DNA from 3 places in the Dickeya parazeae Ech586 genome. Region 1 is predicted to be linked to each of the others. Evidence: predicted binding sites of a transcription regulator. Region 1 holds the regulator's gene; each other region holds the start of a gene.
The links. Region 1 encodes PhoB, which activates phosphate uptake and scavenging genes when phosphate is short. Its sites were predicted from a motif close to CTGTCATAAAACTGNCNNAT; they were not measured.
Positions count from the first base shown of each region.

Region 2: the regulator PhoB is predicted to act here: its motif matches at 2,459-2,478, upstream of DD586_RS19675 (MIP/aquaporin family protein).
Region 3: the regulator PhoB is predicted to act here: its motif matches at 2,647-2,666, upstream of pitA (inorganic phosphate transporter PitA).

Region 1 covers NC_013592.1:1,096,680-1,101,579, reverse strand. Annotated here, with positions in the region: gene DD586_RS04960 (PstS family phosphate ABC transporter substrate-binding protein) at 1-864, opposite strand, end outside; gene phoR (phosphate regulon sensor histidine kinase PhoR) at 961-2,283, opposite strand; gene phoB (phosphate response regulator transcription factor PhoB) at 2,311-3,000, opposite strand; gene sbcD (exonuclease subunit SbcD) at 3,323-4,555, shown strand; gene DD586_RS04940 (SbcC/MukB-like Walker B domain-containing protein) at 4,552-4,900, shown strand, end outside.
Region 2 covers NC_013592.1:4,507,909-4,512,808, forward strand. Annotated here, with positions in the region: gene hslU (HslU--HslV peptidase ATPase subunit) at 1-40, shown strand, start outside; gene DD586_RS19660 (1,4-dihydroxy-2-naphthoate polyprenyltransferase) at 213-1,130, shown strand; gene rraA (ribonuclease E activity regulator RraA) at 1,295-1,780, shown strand; gene zapB (cell division protein ZapB) at 1,848-2,090, opposite strand; gene DD586_RS19675 (MIP/aquaporin family protein) at 2,691-3,542, shown strand; gene glpK (glycerol kinase GlpK) at 3,570-4,900, shown strand, end outside.
Region 3 covers NC_013592.1:4,676,890-4,681,789, reverse strand. Annotated here, with positions in the region: gene DD586_RS20420 (endonuclease/exonuclease/phosphatase family protein) at 1-654, shown strand, start outside; gene DD586_RS20415 (YdgH/BhsA/McbA family protein) at 855-1,106, shown strand; gene DD586_RS20410 (BaiN/RdsA family NAD(P)/FAD-dependent oxidoreductase) at 1,235-2,437, opposite strand; gene pitA (inorganic phosphate transporter PitA) at 2,737-4,245, shown strand; gene uspB (universal stress protein UspB) at 4,422-4,757, opposite strand.

The DNA.
Region 1 (4,900 bases):
GACCAACGCCTGTCCTGACACTGACAGCACCCGGTCCAAAAACGCAGCCGTCAGCGGCTCCAGTGGCTGGCCCGGTGTTTTATTCACGTAGATATAGAGATAGCGGGTGTAAGGATAACGTCCACTACGGATAGTATCGGCAGTCGGCAACACGTAGTCGTCTTTGTCGCTGATGGCCAGTGCCAGCACCCGTACCCCGCTGGCGCGAAAACCAATACTGGCGTAGCCGATGGCATTCACCGATGCCGCAACCGCCTGCACTACTGAGGCAGAACCGGGAAGCTCATTGACCTGCGGCAGAAAATCACCACCACACAACGCCTGTTGTTTGAAAAAGCCGTACGTGCCGGACGCAGAATTACGCCCATAACGCAGTAACGAACGCTGTTGCCAGACGCCGTTTAGTCCCAACTCCTGCCAGCGCTGTACCGTTTTCCCCGCGCCACAACGGCGGGTTATGGAGAAAATGGCGTCCAGTTGACGCACCGTCAGTCCGGTTAACGGGTTATCCTGATTGACCAACACCACCAGTGCATCCAGCGCGACCGGTACTGCCGTTGGCGCATAGCCATAATGCTGCTCGAACGCTTCGATTTCGCTACTTTTCATTGGCCGACTCATCGGCCCCAGTTGCGCCGCCCCTGCTGCCAGTGCCGTTGGCGCTGAGGATGACCCCGCCGCCTGAACCTGGAGATTAACACCGGGATGATGCTGACTGAAATCCGCCGCCCAGAACGTCATCAGGTTCGCCAGCGTGTCGGAACCCGCACTGGAAAGGTTACCTGCCAACATCGCCTGCGGCGCAGCAGCAAGCTGACCAGACAGGCACAACAGCAAAGCAAACAGGTAACGGACGGGTTTCATGTGCGTTTTCCATCGGAGTGAAAATGAAAGAAGTGAAAGACAAGAACGCACTATTCTCGGCACTGCGGCGGGGACAATCAAGTCCCGCCGCATGGCTTAGCGCAGCGGATTCGCGGCATTCTGACTTAATACCGAACGAACAATCAGCTGATTCGGCAAGGTAAACATGAAGCGAGAGCCTGTACCTTCTTCACTGAGGATCTCCAGACGAGAGTCATGATGGCTGAGCGCGTGCTTGACGATGGCCAGCCCCAACCCACTGCCGCCAGTCTGGCGCGAACGGGCTTTGTCGACACGATAAAAGCGCTCCGTCAGACGGGGAAGATGTTCTGCGGCAATGCCCGGACCGTTATCGCTAACCTGGAACTGCGCGCCCTGCGGCGTTTGCTGCCAGCACACCTCAATACGCGTGCCTTGCGGCGTGTGGTTAACCGCGTTATACACCAAATTCGACACCGCGCTACGCAACTGCTCCTCGTTGCCGAACACCTGTAACTGCTCATTGACGCGAAACACTATCTCATGACGCCCCTGACTCAAGGTATCCGCTTCGCGTTTGAGCACCCGCAACATCAGCGGAATATCCACCTTCTCGTTGAGATCGATAGCCGCGGCGGCTTCAATACGCGACAGTGTCAGCAGTTGCCGCACCAGCCCATCCATCCGGCGGGTTTGTTCCTGCATGGTGTGCAGCACCTTAGCCTGCAAAGCACCATCCAGCGATTCGTCGTTCATCATTTCCAGATAGCCTTGCAACACCGTCAACGGCGTGCGCAGCTCATGGCTGACGTTGGCGAAAAAGTTACGCCGCGCCCCTTCGAGTTGATGCATCTGGGTGACATCACGTGCCACCATCAGCAACTGCCCTTCTGAATACGGCATCACCCGGAATTCGACATGATGCGCATTTTTCAGCGTCAGCGTCAGCGGGCGGCTGAAATCTTGCTGTTGCATATACTGGGTAAATTCCGGGTAGCGCAACAAGTTGAGGATATTCTGACCATTATCTTCCGGCCAGCGAAAACTCAGCAGGTGCTGCGCCAGCCGGTTACACCAAATGATGACGCCCTCTTCGGTGGTGATGACCACCGCATCCGGCAGCGATTCCGCCCCACTGCGGAAACGTTTGATCAGCAGTGCCAGTTCGCGCCGACGACGGCGATTACGCAACTGCATTTGGTACAAACCGTAGAACAAAGGCTCCCAGCTCCAGCGGCCGGGCGGCGGGGTCATACTGCGGTCAACCCACAACCAGTAGGACAAGCGCAGTTGGTTATAGAAGTTCCAGCACAGCGCCGTCAGCACCGACGCCAGTAGAAACCAGGGCAGATAACCGATAATCAGCCCCAGTAATAAGCCGGGCAAACAAAAAAAAGCCAGCTCCAGCGCCAGCTTTTTCCAGGACAAACGTTCTAGCACGTCAGATTTTCTCCGGGACTCACGCTATCAATAACGTGTTGAGAAACGGTATCCAGTTCCCCGAACGGTCTGAACCATCTTGTCGTGTCCACTGGTCTCCAACGCCTTGCGCAGACGGCGGATATGGACATCCACAGTACGATCCTCAACATAAACGTTAGTGCCCCACACGTGATTCAGCAACTGCTCTCGACTATATACCCGTTCAGGGTGAGTCATAAAGAAGTGCAGCAGTTTGAACTCCGTCGGCCCCATGTCCAGCGCGTGCTCTTCCGTGGTCACCCGGTGAGAGGAAGGATCCAGGCTTAAGCCGCGCATTTCGATCACTTCTTCCACCGCCATCGGCGAAATCCGACGCATTACCGCTTTGATGCGCGCCACCAACTCTTTCGGTGAAAACGGTTTGGTGATGTAATCATCGGCACCGACTTCAAGACCGCGCACACGATCTTCTTCTTCACCACGGGCCGTCAGCATCATGACCGGAATATCCCGCGTCAGCGCTTCACGTTTCATGTGCTTGATAAACTGTAAACCGGACCCACCGGGCAGCATCCAGTCCAGCAGCACCAGCTCAGGATAAGGCTCAGCCAGCCGGTTCACCGCGCTGTCGTAATCCTCGGCCTCAACCGGCTGATAGCCGTTCTGCTCAAGCACGAAGCACACCATCTCACGAATCGGCGCTTCATCTTCCACCACCAAAATACGTCTTGCCATATCAATCCTGCCGTTAATCGTCACGGTTAGCGTGCGGTGTGCATTATGCGTCAGTTTTATGACAGATTTATGAAAAATCCCCCGACAAACCACGCCCCTGACGCGGCCTTACCAGCACCTCCGCCCGGCTGATTTTCTCCGCCCTACCACGCTATGTTGCCATGTTCATACAGATATTATGGGACATGCCCTAAACTGCACGCCTATAATCGCCGATGATAAAGACGCGGCGTTTCGCCATTAACTACGGTGCCCGCCTTGTGCCGTTGTCTGAACACCGCCAAAAACAACATCTCGTTTGCACTCACCTGCAGGGAGTCTCATGCGAATTATTCATACGTCTGACTGGCATCTCGGTCAGTACTTTTATACCCGTAGCCGTGCGCCTGAGCATCAGGCTTTTTTGCACTGGCTGGTGCAGCAGGTTGAGCAATATCAGGCCGATGCAGTAATAGTAGCAGGTGATGTGTTCGATAATGGCGCACCGCCCAGCTATGCCCGAGAAATGTATAACCAGTTTGTGGTGGCGTTGCAGCGTACCGGTTGCCAGTTGGTGGTGCTCGGCGGCAATCATGACTCCGTCGCGACCCTGAACGAATCCCGCGCGTTGCTGGCCTGCCTGAATACCCAGGTGATCGCCGGTTTTGACGGCGATATCCATGAGCAGGTACGGGTACTGAATAACCGTGACGGCGAGCCCGGCGCGATGCTGTGCGCTGTTCCGTTTCTGCGTCCGCGCGATGTGCTTACCAGCCAGGCGGGACAGTCTGGCGCACAAAAACAGCAGGCGTTACAAGACGCTATCGCCAGCCATTATCAGCGCTGTTATCAGCTTGCCTGCGAGCAGCGTGCGGCACTGGGTAAAGAACTGCCGATCGTGCTCACCGGGCACCTCACCACCGTGGGCGTCGCCACATCGGATTCCGTGCGCGATATTTACATCGGTACGCTGGATGCCTTCCCGGCACAGGCTTTCCCACCGGCTGACTACATTGCGCTTGGGCATATTCATCGTCCACAGCGCGTGGCGCAATGCGAACACATCCGCTACAGCGGCTCACCGATCCCGCTGAGTTTTGATGAGCTCAATCATGAGAAATCGGTCTACCTGGTGCACTTTGAACAGGGAAAATTGCAGGAAGTCACCGCGCTGACGATACCGAGCGAACAGCCGATGCAACTGGTGAAAGGCAATCTGCCGGAGATAGAACGCCGTCTGGCCGGGTTCCGCGATTATCATGGCGACAAACCGGTATGGCTGGATATTGAAATCGCCACACAGGACTACCTGAGTGACATCCAGCAACATATTCAGGCACTGACCGAGCCACTCAATGTGGACGTGATCCTGCTGCGTCGTGCCCGGGAACAACAACAGCAAATGCTGGTGCAATTGGAAAAAGAGACGCTGGAAGAGTTACAACCGGCCGAGGTATTTGAACGACGTCTGGCACTGGAAGACGGTCTGGATGAGCCGCGCCAGCAACGTCTAAAAGGATTGTTCAATCGGGTTATGCAGGAGATTGACGCACAGCGACAGGAGACGTCCGCATGAAAATTCTTAGCCTGCGCCTGAAAAACCTCAACTCATTGCAGGGCGAGTGGAAAATCGACTTCACGCGCGAGCCATTTATCAGCAATAGCCTTTTCGCCATCACCGGGCCTACCGGTGCCGGGAAAACCACCCTGCTGGACGCCATCTGTCTGGCGCTCTACCACCAGACGCCGCGCCTGAAGGTCAGCCCCAGCCATAACGAATTAATGACCCGCCACACGGCCGAATGTCTGGCTGAGGTGGAATTCGAGGTAAAAAATGTCGCTTACCGCGCGTTCTGGAGCCAGCGTCGCGCCCACAACAGCCCGGAAGGCAATCTGCAGCCGCCCAAAGTTGAGCTGGCGT
Region 2 (4,900 bases), 1.4 Mb from region 1:
GTTAGTAGCAGATGAAGATCTGAGCCGATTTATCTTATAATCCGTTCGCGGATCGCACTGATGACCAAACAGTGGGAGGCGTTGGCCTCCCACTGTTGTTTTTGATGCCGTCACCAGGCTGCATTATTCCTGCACTTAACGCGCCACAACCTGGCTGATAGCATGGCCCATAAACACCATGATCCCATTAATACCATGACCCAGTTAACACCATGACCCAATTGACACATAGCAGCAAAACTCAAGCCTGGCTCGACAGCCTGCGTCCCAAGACGCTGCCGCTGGCTTTTGCCTCCATCGTTACCGGCACCGTCATCGCCTGTTGGCACAGCAATTTCAAACCCGGCGTCGCGCTGTTGACGCTGATCACCGCCGGGCTGTTGCAGATTCTCTCCAATCTGGCCAACGACTATGGCGATGCGGTGAAAGGCAGCGACAAGGAAGACCGTATCGGCCCGCTACGCGGCATCCAGACGGGGGCTATCACGCTGGCGGAACTGCGCAAGGCGCTGCTCATCACCGTGTTGCTAACCGCAGTATCCGGTAGCGCGCTGGTAGCACTGGCCTGCGAAAAACCGGTGGATATCGTGGTATTCCTGGCGCTCGGCCTGCTGGCGATTCTGGCCGCGATTACCTACACCGTCGGCAACCGGCCTTACGGGTATATTGGGCTGGGTGATATCTCGGTGCTGATTTTCTTTGGCTGGCTCAGCGTAGCCGGGTCGTACTACCTGCAAACCGGCCACTTCGACAGCAGCGTTATCCTGCCTGCAACCGCTTGTGGCCTGCTGGCCGTCGCGGTGCTCAATATCAACAATCTGCGCGATATCGACAGCGATCGGGAAAACGGCAAAAACACGCTGGCAGTAAGGCTCGGTGCCTATAAAGCCCGCCGCTACCACATGATGTTACTGATGACGGCACCGGTTTGTCTGGCCCTCTTCGCGATGCTGTATCTGCATACGCTGGCGGGCTGGCTGTTTATTCTGGCACTGCCGTTACTGGTGAAACAAGGCCGCTATGTGATGCGCGAAACCACCGCGTTCAGCATGCGTCCGATGCTGGAAAAAACCGTGAAAGGCGCGTTACTCACCAATTTGTTGTTCGCGGTAGGCGTACTGCTGAGCTAAACCAGATTCAGTCTGGATTGAACGAGCAACACGTTTGTGCCGGTTGGCAAAATCACAACCGATTACTGATGCGGGTCAAAGCCGCTGTTGATGATTTTGCCAACAACAAACATAAAGGGATATACTCAGTCCCACACTCCCCAGCGGCAACAAACGTGACTCCTATGAAATACGATACTTCCGAACTGTGTGATATCTATCATGAAGAGGTCAATGTCGTTGAGCCTCTTTTCTCCAATTTTGGTGGACGTAGTTCATTCGGCGGCAAAATCGTCACAGTAAAATGCTTTGAAGATAACGGCCTGCTATTCGATGTACTGGAAGAAAACGGCAGTGGCCGCGTCTTGCTGATCGACGGCGGCGGTTCTGTACGCCGTGCGCTGGTTGACGCTGAACTGGCCCGCCTAGCCACGCAAAACGAATGGGAAGGTATCGTGGTCTATGGCGCGGTACGTCAGGTAGACGATTTATCGGAGCTGGATATCGGCATTCAGGCGATGGCGGCGACACCGGCTGGCGCAGCGAGCGAAGGCATCGGTGAAACGGATATCCGGGTGAATTTCGGCGGTGTGACGTTCTTCTCCGGCGATCACCTTTATGCTGACAACACCGGTATTATCCTGTCTGAAGATCCGCTGGATCTGGAATAACCAGACCGGGTTGCCAAGGGCGTCAACTGACGCCCTGTGTGTGCCGTTGTCTGTTTGACGTCGGCGGTTATTGAACGTCTTCCATTTTACCCAGCAGCGCACGCAGACGTTCCTGCCATACCAGCTGTTCCTGCTTAAGTTGTTCGTTCTCGCTCATTAATGCATCACGGTTACCCGCCATGCTCTCCACTTCCTGCGACAACGTATTGTTCTTCTCTTTCAGCTCTTCGATTTCCATCTGCAACAGCGTGATCGTGTCAATCGCCTGCTGAACTTTCGCTTCCAGCTTCTCAAACACTTCAAATGACATAACTTCTAACCCCTTTTGATCGCACGGCCTGAGCCGGTTAACGCAGATGTATCACGAACAGGTGTGCCACGCACGGTATCCCGCGAGCAGGTATGCACCGACACGGGTTTCACAAACAGATATCTCATGCCGCCTTGTGCACTCAGCCTGCACATCTGTTATGGCTGTTATGGCGACGCCGGACGTAAACGCCAGCCAAATTGTATGTAGCCAGATCAAACGTGTCCAGCGCACTGCCGGTAAAACAGCGACTCTGCCTGCTTTTTCGCTCATGCGCTATCAGTACAGGCCGAAAATTGCCCGAATTATTGTTAAACGATATTGATGTTAATAAATTTAACACCCTGATTAACACCTATCCGCTGGTCGCATGACAGTTTTGTGTCTAATTACGCGAATGCGCGCATTTTCTTGACGCATCACACACATTTTGATTTCGATATTTCTCGTTTTCGAACATTAACGATAAATTCACATCCGAAATACAAAAAGAGCCTGACCGCGAATCGCCAAAGACGAACGGGACAGGCCTGAAACGCGCAGACCCACAGAGGCCTGCGTCAACCACCATGCTGTAGCCTACAAGCAGGAACAAGCATTATGAGTCAATCTGATATTTCTACCCTTAAAGGCCAGTGCGTTGCCGAGTTTCTCGGTACTGGCCTGCTGATCTTCTTTGGCGTTGGCTGTGTAGCGGCTCTGAAACTGGAAGGCGCCAGTCTGGGGCTATGGGAAATCAGTATTATCTGGGGGTTGGGGGTCGCGATGGCGATCTACCTGACCGCCGCGATTTCCGGTGCTCACCTCAACCCTGCGGTCACCATCGCCCTGTGGCTGTTCGCCTGCTTCGATGGCCGCAAAGTCCTGCCTTATATCGTTGCACAGGTCGCTGGCGCGTTCTGTTCGGCGGCACTGGTCTATGGCCTCTACCACAACCTGTTCGATAACATCGAACAAACGCACAATATTGTGCGTGGTAGTGTGGAAAGCCTCGATCTGGCTGGTGTCTTCTCCACCTACCCGAACCCGCACATTTCAGTGATGCAGGCCTTCATGGTGGAAACGGTCATCACCGCTATTTTGATGTGTCTGATTCTGGCGCTGACCGATGACGGCAACGGTATTCCACGTGGTCCGCTGGCACCGCTGTTAATAGGGATTCTGATCGCGGTGATTGGCGCATCAATGGGCCCGTTGACCGGCTTTGCCATGAACCCGGCGCGTGATGCTGGACCGAAGCTGTTTGCCTACTTCGCTGGCTGGGGCAAAATCGCGCTGACTGGCGGACGTGACATCCCTTATATACTGATACCGATTTTCGCCCCGATCGTCGGAGCCTGTCTGGGCGCATTTGGCTATCGCACCCTGATTGGCCGTAACTTGCCTTGTGATGTCTGCGCCATTGATAACGACACCGACACGGCGGCTTCTGCCCAAACCCGTAAGGTCTGACCCTACTCCGCTAACAGGATTACGTTTATGAACCAGGAAAAAAAATACATCGTCGCGCTCGACCAGGGCACTACCAGTTCACGAGCTGTTGTGTTTGATCATGACGCCAACATCGTCAGCGTATCCCAGCGGGAATTCACCCAGATTTACCCCAAAGCGGGCTGGGTAGAACATGACCCGATGGAAATCTGGGCGTCGCAAAGCTCCACGCTGGTAGAGGTGCTGGCGAAAGCGGGCATCAGCAGCGACGAAGTTGCCGGTATTGGTATTACCAACCAGCGTGAAACCGCCGTAGTGTGGGAAAAAGAGACCGGTAAGCCGATTTATAACGCCATTGTGTGGCAGTGCCGCCGCTCTGCAGATATCTGCGAAAGGCTGAAAAAAGACGGTATGGAAGAGTACATCCGCGCCAACACCGGTCTGGTGGTTGACCCGTACTTCTCCGGCACCAAAGTGAAATGGATCCTCGACCATGTGGAAGGGTCGCGTGAACGTGCCCGTCGCGGCGAGCTGCTGTTCGGCACCATCGATACCTGGCTTATCTGGAAAATGACCCAGGGGCGCGTCCACGTCACCGATTACACCAACGCTTCACGCACCATGCTGTTCAACATCCATAAACTGGACTGGGACGAACGTATGCTGGACGTGCTGGATATCCCACGAGCCATGTTGCCGCAGGTCCGTCCTTCCTCTGAAGTGTACGGCCAGACCAATATTGGTGGCAAAGGCGGTACCCGTATTCCTATCGCCGGTATCGCCGGTGACCAGCAAGCTGCGTTGTACGGCCAACTGTGTGTACAACCCGGTATGGCGAAAAACACCTACGGTACCGGCTGCTTCCTGTTGATGAATACCGGTAAAGAAGCAGTTCGCTCTAAACACGGCCTGTTGACGACCATTGCCTGTGGCCCGCGTGGTGAAGTGAACTATGCGCTGGAAGGTGCGGTATTTATCGGTGGGGCGTCTATCCAGTGGCTGCGCGACGAGCTGAAACTGATTGGCGACGCGATGGACTCTGAATACTTCGCCACCAAAGTGAAAGATACCAATGGCGTCTATGTGGTACCGGCGTTTACCGGTCTGGGCGCACCTTACTGGGACCCGTACGCCCGTGGCGCGATTTTCGGCCTGACCCGTGGTGCCAATGCGAATCACATTATCCGCGCTACGCTGGAATCCATCGCCTATCAGACCCGTGACGTGCTGGATGCCATGCAGGCTGATGCCGAGACTCGCCTGCAAGCGCTGCGTGTGGACGGCGGTGCCGTCGCCAACAACTTCCTGATGCAGTTCCAGTCCGACATTCTGGGTACGCGTGTTGAGCGCCCGCAAGTGCGCGAGTCTACCGCGCTGGG
Region 3 (4,900 bases), 1.2 Mb from region 1:
ATGGACGCGAGTACTGTGGTCGCGGACGGCCGGGTTCTCAATCGCCGTCGCCAGTTTGGTACCCTGACGTTGTCGCGCCGACCAATTCTTTCCAGCCGCAACTTCCCACTGCCGAAATTCGGCACGCTCACCCAGCACTCCATTCAGCAAGGTGTGCTGGAAACGGTTGTCGACACCGATGGCGGGGCGATCCGCGTTTATAACACCCATCTCAGTCATCTGTGTGCCGAGACCCGATTACCGCAGGTAGACGCGATGTTGGGGATTTTTGCCCGCGCCCCGGAGGAAGGTGGTGCCTGGTGCGGTGGTCATCCTGACCCGACTGCGGGCTGGACCGAAGGCCGCATGCCGGTGATGCCACAGGAGATGATCCTGATGGGTGATTTGAACTGCCTGCCGGACAGCGACGAATACCGCCATTTGGTGGGGCCAGTGTCACCGCATCACGGCCGGTTGGTTCGCCATCGCGGGCTGATGGATGCCTGGGTTGCAGCAGGTCAGTTGGAGAGTAGCGGCTCTACGCACCCGAATGTTGGCGGCCGGATCGATCATTGCCTGCTGACGCCCTCACTGGGGGTGACGGTGCGTCGTTGCTGGGTCGATACGGAGAATCAGGGTTCCGATCACCACCCGCTGTGGGTCGAACTGCAATAACCAGCCGCTCTGCCATCTGCGCTAAAAACAGGCAGGTGGCAGACAGTACAAAGGGGTGTTTTTAATTCATAAAATTTGAATGATATCTGCAAATAAACCCGGTTTTAACGCCGAGATAACAGGTCTATTATCACTTCCATCGAAAGCGAAGGCGCTTTCAAAAAGAAAGTTAACCGAATTCAACGTGAAGGATATAGACCATGAACGCTATCAAAAATATTGTTGCAGTTATCACCCTGGCTACCGTTTCTTTCGGCACCTTCGCCGCGACAGAAGTGCAGCACTCTGCCAGCCAGTCCGTCGGTACCGTCAGTGCCAGCGCTAATACTCTGGACGGCCTGCAGGCTAACCTGGCTGAAAAAGCGAGTGCCGCGGGTGCCAAATCGTTCCGCATCATCTCCGCGACTGGCAGCGATAGCCAACTGCGCGGTGTGGCCGAACTGTACAACTAATCCCATCGATATAAAAAATAACGCCGATATTCGCTAACACCAGTATCACGTACGCAATGGCCGCCTTCGGGCGGCTTTGTTGTTTTGGGGGGGGTATGATTGGGAGGCGAAAGTTGCGTGATCGAGAGTTACGTGATGACGGGCGCTGATCCTAATGCCTGCGCGCACGCCCAGGCGGAGCTCCAGGCCCACTGGAAGTTATAGCCGCCAAGCCAGCCGGTGACGTCCACGACCTCGCCGATAAAATACAACCCCGGGCACTTGCTGGCTTCCATCGTTTTTGACGACAGTTCGCGGGTATCGACCCCGCCGAGTGTCACTTCCGCCGTACGATAACCTTCGGTGCCGTTGGGCTGTACCCGCCACTGTTGTAGCGTCGCTTCCACCTCGGCCTGTTGCGACTTATTGAGCTGCTTTAAGGTGACATCCGGTAGCTGCCCCAATGCTTGCAGACATTCCACCAGCCGTTTCGGCAACCATTGCGACAACGTATTTTTCAGGCTTTGGTTCGGGTGCGCCTGACGTTCGGCGTTCAGGCATTCCGACAGATCATGCGTGGGCAACAGATTGATGGTAACGAATTCCCCCGGCTGCCAGTAGCTGGACAGTTGCAGAATGGCCGGGCCGGACAAGCCGCGGTGGGTAAACAGGATATTCTCGCGGAAGGTGGTGCCGTTTGCGGCGCTGACCACCGCCGGTACCGACACGCCGGAGAGCGTCTGCAATTGCTCGAGGAGCGGTTTGTGCAGGGTAAACGGCACCAGTGCGGCGCGGGTTGGCAACACGTTGAGGCCAAATTGTGCCGCCAGTTGATAACCGAACGGCGTGGCACCCAGACCGGGCATCGATAGCCCGCCGGTGGCGATAACCAGCGCAGGCGCTTTTACCACACCGGTATTGAGCTTCACCTGGAACAGCGCGTTTTTTTCTACCGACAGCACCTCGCTGCGCAGGCGCAGCGTCACTTTACCGGCATCGCACTCTTTCATTAGCACATCGACGATGTGCTGCGCGGAATCGTCGCAGAACAACTGGCCGAGCGTTTTTTCGTGATACGCGATGCCGTGGCGGCTAACCAGACTGATGAAATCCCACTGGGTATAGCGCGCGAGGGCGGATTTACAGAAGTGCGGGTTGTGCGACAGGTAAGCCGCCGGTTCGGCGTACAGATTGGTAAAGTTGCAGCGGCCGCCGCCGGACATCAAAATTTTGCGGCCCGGTTTTTTCCCATTGTCCACCAGCAGCACACGTAACCCTCTCTGGCCTGCCTGTGCCGCGCAGAATAGCCCGGCTGCTCCCGCGCCAATGATGATGACGTCAAACTGTTCCACATTGCTCTCCCGCTCTTGCGCCGGTGATATCCGGGTGGCCGATTATAGGTGATGTCCCTTCGTCGGTCATCTGCCTGCCGGTGCCTGACGCCATGTCGTGACAGCGGGGTGATGCCTTTACCCGTAACAGAGTATGTGGAGGGGTGAAATCAATAATGCATTGATTTTAATTAACTAAATAAAATTCACCGGCAGAAGTGGCGTAATTTAAGTCAAAATAATGTCATATTTTGCTTTTCCCGTTTCAGCTTGTCACCGATAATGCGCCGCGTTCATGACCACTACATGGCCTAACACTTATGTTACATTTATTTGCCGGGCTTGATTTCCATACCGGTCTGATGCTGGTTCTCGCCCTGCTGTTTGTTCTGTTCTACGAAGCCATCAACGGCTTTCACGATACCGCCAACGCGGTAGCCACAGTTATCTATACCCGTGCGATGCGTGCCCAACTGGCGGTTGTCATGGCCGGTATTTTCAATTTCCTCGGGGTATTGTTGGGGGGACTGAGTGTGGCGTATGCCATCGTCCACCTGCTGCCAACCGATTTGCTGCTGAACGTCAGTTCCACCCACGGGCTGGCGATGGTGTTTTCCATGCTGTTGGCGGCGATCATTTGGAACCTGGGAACCTGGTACTTTGGTTTACCGGCTTCCAGTTCCCACACCCTGATCGGTGCCATCATCGGTATTGGTTTAACCAACGCGCTGGTGAGCCACACCTCGGTGGTGGATGCACTCAATATTCCCAAAATGGTCAGTATTTTCCTGTCGCTGCTGGTATCACCAGTGGTCGGCATGATCATCGCCGGGTTGATGGTGTATCTGCTGCGTCGTTACTGGAGCGGCAATCAGAAGCGCCAGCGGATTCACCTGACGCCGGTTGAGCGTGAAAAACAAGATGGCAAACGTAAGCCACCGTTCTGGACCCGTACTGCGCTGATCCTGTCTGCGGTAGGGGTGAGTTTCTCTCACGGCGCAAACGACGGTCAAAAAGGCATTGGCCTTATCATGCTGGTGCTGATTGGCGTGGCTCCTGCCGGGTTTGTGCTGAATATGAGTGCCTCCGGTTATGACATTAGCCGTACCCGCGACGCGGTGGCGAATCTGCAAACCTACTATCAGTCTCATCAGGCGACATTGGCTCATGTGATTGATTTGTCTCAGCCGATCATTCCGGCACCGGAAAATGTGATCCCTTCCACCGGCAACAAACCGGATTTTCACTGCGATACCTCGCGTGCGTCGATCGCCGTCGACCGCGCCCTGACGCTGCTGAATAATGTGAAAAGTTATGATGAGCTGGCCGCAGACGATCGCGCCCGGGCTCGTCGCCTACTGATGTGCATTTCCGATACCCTGGATCGCGTCGTCAAACTGCCGGAAACCTCGGCTGACGACAAACGTCTGCTCAACAATCTGCGCGGTGACCTGCTCTACACGGTCGAGTACGCACCCGTGTGGATTATTGTCGCAGTCGCGCTGGCGTTATCGCTTGGTACCATGGTGGGCTGGAAGCGCGTGGCGGTCACTATCGGTGAGAAGATCGGTAAAAAAGGCATGACCTATGCGCAGGGGGTCTCGGCGCAGGTAACGGCGGCGGTGTCCATCGGTATCGCCAGTTATACCGGCATGCCGGTTTCTACCACACACGTGCTCTCGTCCGCCGTGGCGGGAACCATGATTGTCGATGGCGGCGGTGTGCAGGGGAAAACGGTGAAAAACATTATGCTGGCCTGGGTGTTTACCCTGCCAGTGTCGATGGTGCTGTCCGGGGTTCTGTACTGGCTGGCGTTGAAGGTTATCTGACTGGTGGCGATATGCCACCACGATACCGCATTGTTATCGTTAAATAAGACTGTTATCACCAAATAAGAAAGGCGGCCACCCGGTCGCCTTTCTGCTTTCAGTGTTACGTTATTTAAGGGTTGATAGGGGTACACGACCGGTTGAGGCGTCCGTTGTCGCCGCTGCTGTAGTTAACCTCAGTGCCACATGATAAGGCCGATGAGGCTAACTACCACCAGCCCGCACAAGGCGGAGGTCAGCAAGAACTGACCGCGTACCCGTGCGCAGCGACGGATAAATTCCGGATCGTGATGGTCAAGATAACGTTGTGCGTAGATATAGCGAACCAGCCGTAACTGCTTGCTGGGCTGCCCGTGAGAGGTGAAAAAACCGCCTCCGTCCACATACTGGTACAGCAGCGGATCACAGTCTCTCAGAATCAGCAGCAGCACTCGCAACGAAGAATAATATCGCGCCATATTGATGACACAGACGACACATAAAGCCCAGAAAAGCGCAAATGTACTAATCATCATGCTTCCCTCCCGGATTATGACCCTCCAGATGCGGGTAGGCGTCGGGTCCTGCTGACGTCACATCTGTGGGTATTTATGCCACACGTTATTCACGCGATGTTATGGGGCTGCCAGACCATGGCGAGTTGCCCAGGTATTCT